Linked DNA regions of Acuticoccus sediminis. The protein of the gene in region 1 interacts with the protein of each later gene in a pairwise test. Links are inferred from orthologs where the notes say so. Each region holds a gene or a part of one and is shown on either strand. Other genes may lie near its edges.

The links.
Region 2: the proteins of accC (region 1) and ribD interact in binary tests that used the Escherichia coli proteins (3 or more experiments, as listed by UniProt). The link is inferred for Acuticoccus sediminis from one-to-one orthologs.

Annotation. Positions count from the first base shown.
Region 1 is NZ_QHHQ01000007.1:155,687-158,859, forward strand. Bases 56-2,913 are described here. They hold accC (acetyl-CoA carboxylase biotin carboxylase subunit), read right to left. Parts: upstream 2,229-2,913; coding sequence 882-2,228; downstream 56-881. Other genes in these bases: DLJ53_RS26515 (DUF2155 domain-containing protein), read left to right, coding at 56-69; aat (leucyl/phenylalanyl-tRNA--protein transferase), read right to left, coding at 220-885; accB (acetyl-CoA carboxylase biotin carboxyl carrier protein), read right to left, coding at 2,230-2,676; DLJ53_RS26535 (DsbA family protein), read right to left, coding at 2,862-2,913. In the rest of the region: more of DLJ53_RS26515, read left to right, coding at 1-55; more of DLJ53_RS26535, read right to left, coding at 2,914-3,173. UniProt on the Escherichia coli protein: This protein is a component of the acetyl coenzyme A carboxylase complex; first, biotin carboxylase catalyzes the carboxylation of the carrier protein and then the transcarboxylase transfers the carboxyl group to form malonyl-CoA.
Region 2 is NZ_QHHQ01000006.1:46,505-49,801, reverse strand. The notes cover bases 200-3,181. They hold ribD (bifunctional diaminohydroxyphosphoribosylaminopyrimidine deaminase/5-amino-6-(5-phosphoribosylamino)uracil reductase RibD), read right to left. Parts: upstream 2,268-3,181; coding sequence 1,131-2,267; downstream 200-1,130. Other genes in these bases: glyA (serine hydroxymethyltransferase), read right to left, coding at 2,913-3,181; nrdR (transcriptional regulator NrdR), read right to left, coding at 2,394-2,909; DLJ53_RS24230 (riboflavin synthase), read right to left, coding at 471-1,130; ribH (6,7-dimethyl-8-ribityllumazine synthase), read right to left, coding at 200-404. Also shown: more of ribH, read right to left, coding at 1-199; more of glyA, read right to left, coding at 3,182-3,297. UniProt on the Escherichia coli protein: Converts 2,5-diamino-6-(ribosylamino)-4(3h)-pyrimidinone 5'-phosphate into 5-amino-6-(ribosylamino)-2,4(1h,3h)-pyrimidinedione 5'-phosphate.

The DNA.
Region 1 (3,173 bases):
AAGCCGCGGCCGTTCCACGCCAGCCGCGCGCCGATCGTGGTGCCGGAAGAGGGCGAGCTCGAGGACTGATGCGCGCGGCGGCGGATGCGCTCCGCGCCGCATGGGCCTCGTCGGGGCGTGCCGAAGGACAATTGCCGAATTGGGCAGAGCATCGCAGACGGGCTCCGGCGGGCGGGCCTGCCTGACGTGCCCTACGGGGCTGGGGCTCTGGCGTGCGCCTCAGCGCTCGGAGAAGGGGACGAGGACCTCGGCGCCGGAGTACGTCCGACCGGGGGCGAAGTCGCCGTTGATGCGCAGCGCCTCGTCGAGGAGCTGCTGATAGTGGCGGCGGCTCACTTCGACGGCGCCGAACTGGCTGAGATGGTCGGTGATGAACTGCGCGTCGAGCAGGGTGAAGCCGCCGAGCGCGAGCCGGCCCGCAAGGTGCACCAGCGCCACCTTCGACGCGTCGCGCACCGTGGAGAACATGGACTCGCCGAAGAACGCGCCGCCGAGCCGCACGCCGTAGAGGCCGCCGACCAGCTCGCCGTCGAGGTAGGTCTCGACCGAGTGGGCCTGCCCGAGCTTGTAGAGGCTCGTGTAGAGCTGCTGGATGCGGCCGTTGATCCAGGTGCGCTGGCGGCCCGGGGCGGGCGTCGCACAGCCCTCGATCACGCCGCTGAAGTCATGATCGACCCGCACCTCGAAGCGGTCCTGGCGGACCAGCCGCGCGAGGCGACGGGGGATATGAAACGAATCGAGCGGCAGGATGCCCCGCCGCTCTGGTTCAATCCAATAAAGTCCCGGATCGTCCGCCGATTCGGCCATCGGGAAGATCCCGCACGCGTAGGCCTTCAACAGAACCTCGGGCGTGATCTCAAGGACGATATTGTCGGGACTCGTCATACCTTCCCTCGCGCCAGGAACGATTCCAGCCAGTGGATATCGTATGCACCGTTTGCGATGTCCGGATCTTGAACGAGCTCGCGGAACAGCGGGAGGGTCGACTCGATGCCGTCCACCACGAATTCGTCAAGCGCGCGCCGGAGACGCATGAGACACTCGACCCGGTTGTTGCCATGAACGATGAGCTTGCCGATCAGGCTATCGTAGTACGGCGGGATCCGGTAGCCTTGGTACACCGCTGAATCGACCCGGACACCAAGCCCGCCAGGGGGATGGTAGTGCGTGATCGTCCCCGGGGACGGCACGAACGTGCGCGGGTGCTCGGCGTTCACGCGGCACTCGATCGCGTGGCCGTTGAACGTCACGTCCTCCTGCGAGATGCCGAGCTTGCCGCCGGAGGCGACGCGGAGCTGCGCGTGGACGAGGTCGAGCCCGGTGATCATCTCCGTGACCGGGTGCTCCACCTGCAGGCGCGTGTTCATTTCGATGAAATAGAACTCGCCGTTCTCGTACAGGAACTCGATCGTGCCGGCGCCGCGGTAGCGCATGTCCCGCATGGCCTTGGCGCAGGTGTCGTAGATCCGCTTGCGCTGGTCCTCGTTGAGGGCAGGGGAGCGGGCCTCTTCCCAGATCTTCTGGTGGCGGCGCTGGAGCGAGCAGTCGCGCTCGCCGAGGGCGACCGCGTCGCCCTGACCGTCGCCCATCACCTGGATCTCGATGTGGCGCGGCGTGGTGAGATACTTCTCGAGATAGACGTCGTCGTTGCCGAATGCGGCCTTGGCCTCGGCCCGGGCGCGCTGCGCGGCCTGCACGACCTCGTCGGCCGAGCGGGCGACCGTCATGCCGCGGCCGCCGCCGCCGGCGCTCGCCTTGATGAGGACCGGGTAGCCGATCTCGGCCGCCACCGCGCGCAGCTCCGCCTCGGAGCGCACGGCGCCCTCCGAGCCCGGAACGACCGGCAGGCCGAGGGCCTTTGCCGTGCGCTTGGCCTCGATCTTGTCGCCCATGATGCGGATCTGCTCCGGCGTCGGGCCGATGAAGGTGATGTCGTGCGCTTCCAGGATCTCGGCGAAGCGCGCGTTCTCGGAGAGGAACCCGTAGCCGGGGTGGACCGCGTCGGCGCCGGTGATCTCGCACGCCGCGACGATCGCCGGGATGTTCAGGTAGCTCTCGGACGCCGGCGCGGGGCCGATGCACACGGATTCGTCGGCAAGGCGCACATGCATCGCGTCGACGTCGGCGGTGGAGTGGACCGCGACGGTCTGGATGCCGAGCTCCTTGCAGGCGCGTTGGACGCGAAGCGCGATCTCACCGCGGTTCGCGATGAGCACTTTGCGGAACATCTTAAGCGATCGCCAGCAGCGGCTCGCCGTACTCGACCGGCTGACCGTCCTCGACGAAGATGTCCGTCACAGTGCCCGCACGCTCGGCGATGATCTGGTTCATCGTCTTCATCGCCTCGACGATCATGACCACCTGGCCGACGCGCACCGTCTCGCCGACGTCCACGAACGGGCGCGAGCCCGGCTCCGGCGCGCGGTAGGCGGTCCCGACCATCGGCGACAGGACGGCGCCCTCGGGTGCCTTGGCCGGGCCGGTGGGGGCGGCGGTGGCGGGAGCGGCGGAGGCGACCGGCGGCGGCGCGACGGTGACGGGCGTGGGGCTCACATGACGCGCGACCCGCAGCTTGGTCTCGCCATGGACGATCTCGATCTCCGAAAGGTCCGTTTCATGCAGCAACGCGGCGATCGTGCGTATGGCCGCTTCGTCAATTGGGGGTGTGTCTGCCATTACGATTCAACGGGACCCAGAGGTGGGGTCGAGGCCTTTCATTTGCCGCGGTCGGGTACCGCAATGTGTGTAAGATTTAGCGCCCAGCTTACTAAAGGACGCTGGTGATAAGCGGAAGGCGGAAAAGCTAGAGGCTCTGCCGCCGCCCCCGCCTACCTAGGCGATGGTGCCGCGTTATCCAAGGGTTAGCAGACGTCCTCGCCGCAGCGTTGTTGATTAATTCTTGCGCGAAGCTGATCGACACCCACGGCACCTTGTTCGACGACGTCGCCGATCACATAGGACGGCGTTCCTTCGATCTGCAAGAGGCGGGCGAGCCGGTTGCTTTCGGACACGGTGTCCCGCACCTTGTCGGAGCGCATGGCGACTTCGATCTCGTCGCGCGGCAGGCCCATCTCGTCGACGACGGCGAAGGCGACCTGATCGTCCGCCCGGCCTTCCGAGGACAGGAGCTTCTTGTGGAACTCCGGATAGGCCTCGGGGGCGATGTTGTGGAC
Region 2 (3,297 bases), on another replicon or contig:
GCCGCAGCAGCCGCATCGCCGCCCTTGTCCTTCTGCTTCGGGTCTGCCCGCACCAGCGCCTGCTCCTCGTTCTCCACCGTCAGAATCCCGTTGCCCAGCGGCAGCCGGTTCGCCACCGTAAGGTCCATGATCGCCCGATTTCCTTCGTTGGCGACAATCTCGAAATGGTACGTTTCGCCGCGGATCACGCAGCCCAGCACCGCGAAGACGGAGTACGGCAGATCCCGCCGCCGTGCCGACGTCAGCGCCATCGACAGCGCCGTCGGGATCTCGAGCACACCCGGGACGCTGATGACGTCCGCCTCGAACCGGCGCTTGGCGAACTCGGCCTTGGCGCCCGCCAGAAGCATGTCCGCGATGTGATTGTAGAAGCGGGCTTCGATGATGAGCGCGCGAGAAGCCATGATGTCGTCCTTCGAAACGCCGCGCGAGGCGGCTGTCGCCCTGTCGATCGCCGACGGGCCGCTTTGCTAGCCGGCTATCCGTGCGCCAACAAGGCGGGCGACGTACCGCGCAATCGTGTCGACTTCAATGTTGACGAGATCGCCGGGCCGCCGATCCGCCCAGGTGGTGACCGCCAGCGTGTGCGGAATCATCGCCACCGTGAAGGTCTCCCCGGGCTCGTTCAGGCCGGAATGGGGGATGGGCGCGGTCGCGATGGTGTCCGTCGGGTCGTTCACCGTCAGCGAGGTGCCGTCGAGCGCCACGGAGCCCTTGTGGGCCAGCAGCGGCATGAGCTGCGGCGGCGGGGCGAAGCGGAAGGTGGTCATCTCCTCCCCGTCGACCCGCTCGACGATCTCGGCCCGGCCGTCCACGTGACCCGAGACCAGGTGGCCGCCGAGCTCGTCCCCGGCCTTCAGCGACCGCTCCAGGTTGATGCGGTCGCCGGTCTTCCAGCTGCCGATGGTCGTCTTGTCCATGGTCTCGCCCGACACGTCGACGCTGAAGGCCGAGCCGGTGCCGTGCGGCTCCAGCGTCGTCACCGTCAGGCAGCAGCCGGAGCAGGCGATCGATGCGCCGATGGCGATCGACTCGACCGGGTAGGCCGACGCGATGGTGAGCCGTGCACCGTCCCCGAACGCCTCGCAGCGGGTGATGGTGCCGACGTCGGTGATTATCCCAGTGAACATCTATCGCAGCCAGTGAAGCCATCGGTCGTCGCCGACGGGTGACACGTGGCCCAGTGCGAAGCGTTGCGCAAGCCTTGAACGCCCCTCCCCGCCGAATGGGCGGACCAGATCCCCGCCGAGCGCATGGGGCCCCTCGATCCACACCACCTCGTCGATGAGATCGGCCGCCCACAGCGCCTCGGCGAGAGCCGCGCCGCCTTCCACCATCAGCCGCGTCACCCCGGCCGCCGCGAGGGTGGCGAGGGCCGCGGCCGGGTCGATCCGCCGGTCCGCGCCCCGGGGCACCGCGACCACCGTCGCCCCCGCCGCCTCCAGCGCGGCGACACGGCCCGCGTCGACGTCGGGAGCGGCGAGGATCGTCGGCCCGGCGACGGTGCCGAAGGTCTTGGCGGGGCCGGCGAAAATCGCCGCGGTCGGCGGCGTGCGCGCCTCGGTGTCGAACACCACGCGCTGGGGCGAGAGTCCGGCCATGCCCGGCAGGCGGCATGTCAGCGCCGGATCGTCGGCGAGGACGGTCCCGGATCCGACCGCGATGGCGTCATGCTCGGCCCGCATCACATGCACGAAGCGGCGCGTCAGCGGCCCCGTGACGGCGACCTGCCCCGCTCCGAGCCGGCCGATGGCGCCGTCCGCCGATACCGCGAGCTTCAGCGTGACGTACGGACGGCCGAGGCGCATGCGGGTGAGATGGCCGGCCATGTCGCGCGTCGCCTGCGCGGCGCCGAGGCCGACATCGACGTCGATGCCGGCCGCGCGCAGCCGGCTGGTGCCGCGCCCGGCGACTTCCGGGTTGGGGTCCTCGATCGCCACCACCGCGCGGGCGATGCCGGCGGCGATCAGAGCGTCCGCGCAGGGCGGGCTCTTGCCGAAATGAGAGCAGGGTTCGAGCGTGCAGTAGACCGTCGCGCCGCGCGCCGCGTCGCCGGCCTGCCGCAGCGCCACCACCTCGGCGTGCGGGCGTCCGCTGTCCGCCGTGCGCCCGAGCCCGACCACGACCCCGTCCTTGACGATCACGGCACCGACCGACGGATTGGGCGCGGTGCGCCCGTTCCCCTGCCGGCCGAGCGCCAGGGCCGCCGCCATCCACGACTGGTCCGAGCGGCGCGTCCCGGTGTCCCATGCGGCACGGGTCAGCATAGTCGATCCTTCCGGGTGTCCGTCCTGGCGAGCATGACACGCTGTGTAGATCGTCGCCGCCGCCCGGAACACCGCCGCGGCGCGTCCATCCTCAGCTCGCGCGTCGTCGCGCGGTTGCCGCGCCCGCTACTCGGCCGCGTCCTCGGCGTCGTCCGCGGCCGCGGCCTCGGCGGGCCCGCGGACCTGGCCGACGCTGTGGGCGAGCTCGGTCACGAACGCCTCGAAGTCCCGCGCCTCCGAGAAGTTGCGGTACACCGAGGCGAAACGCACGTACGCCACGTCGTCGATGCCCTTCAGCGCGTCCATCACGCGGTCGCCGATCTCGGCCGCCGTCACCTCGCTCTCCCCCGTCGCCTCGAGCTGGCGCACCAGGCCGGAGATCATCCGCTCTATGACCTCCTCGTCGATGCAGCGCTTGCGGGTGGCGATCTGGATGGAGCGGGCGAGCTTGTCGCGGTCGAACGGCTCGCGCTTGCCGGAACGCTTCACCACGGTGAGCTCGCGCAGCTGCACGCGCTCGAACGTGGTGAACCGACCGCCGCACACCGTGCAGGCCCTGCGGCGGCGGATCGCGGCCCCCTCCTCGGTCGGCCGCGACTCCTTCACCTGGCTGTTGTCGGCCCCGCAGTACGGGCAGCGCACGTCCTACTCGGCGTAGATCGGGAAGCGCGCCGTCAGGGCGTGCGCCTCGTCCTTCACCTTCTTCGACACCGCCTCGTCGACGTTGCCGCCCTGGTCCATGGCGTCGACCACCTCGGCAATCATGCGCGCCACGTCCTGGAACTCGGCGACGCCGAAGCCGCGAGTGGTGCAGGCCGGGGTGCCGACGCGGATGCCCGACGTCACCATCGGCTTCTGCGGGTCGTTCGGCACGCCGTTCTTGTTGGTGGTGATCGACGACAGGCCGAGGCCCTTCTCGGCGTCCTTGCCGGTCACCCGCTTCGGACGCAGGTCGACGAGGATCACGTGCGTGTCGGTCCCGTTCGAGACGATCTCGAAGCCGTGGCCCTTGAGCGCCTCGGCGAAGGCC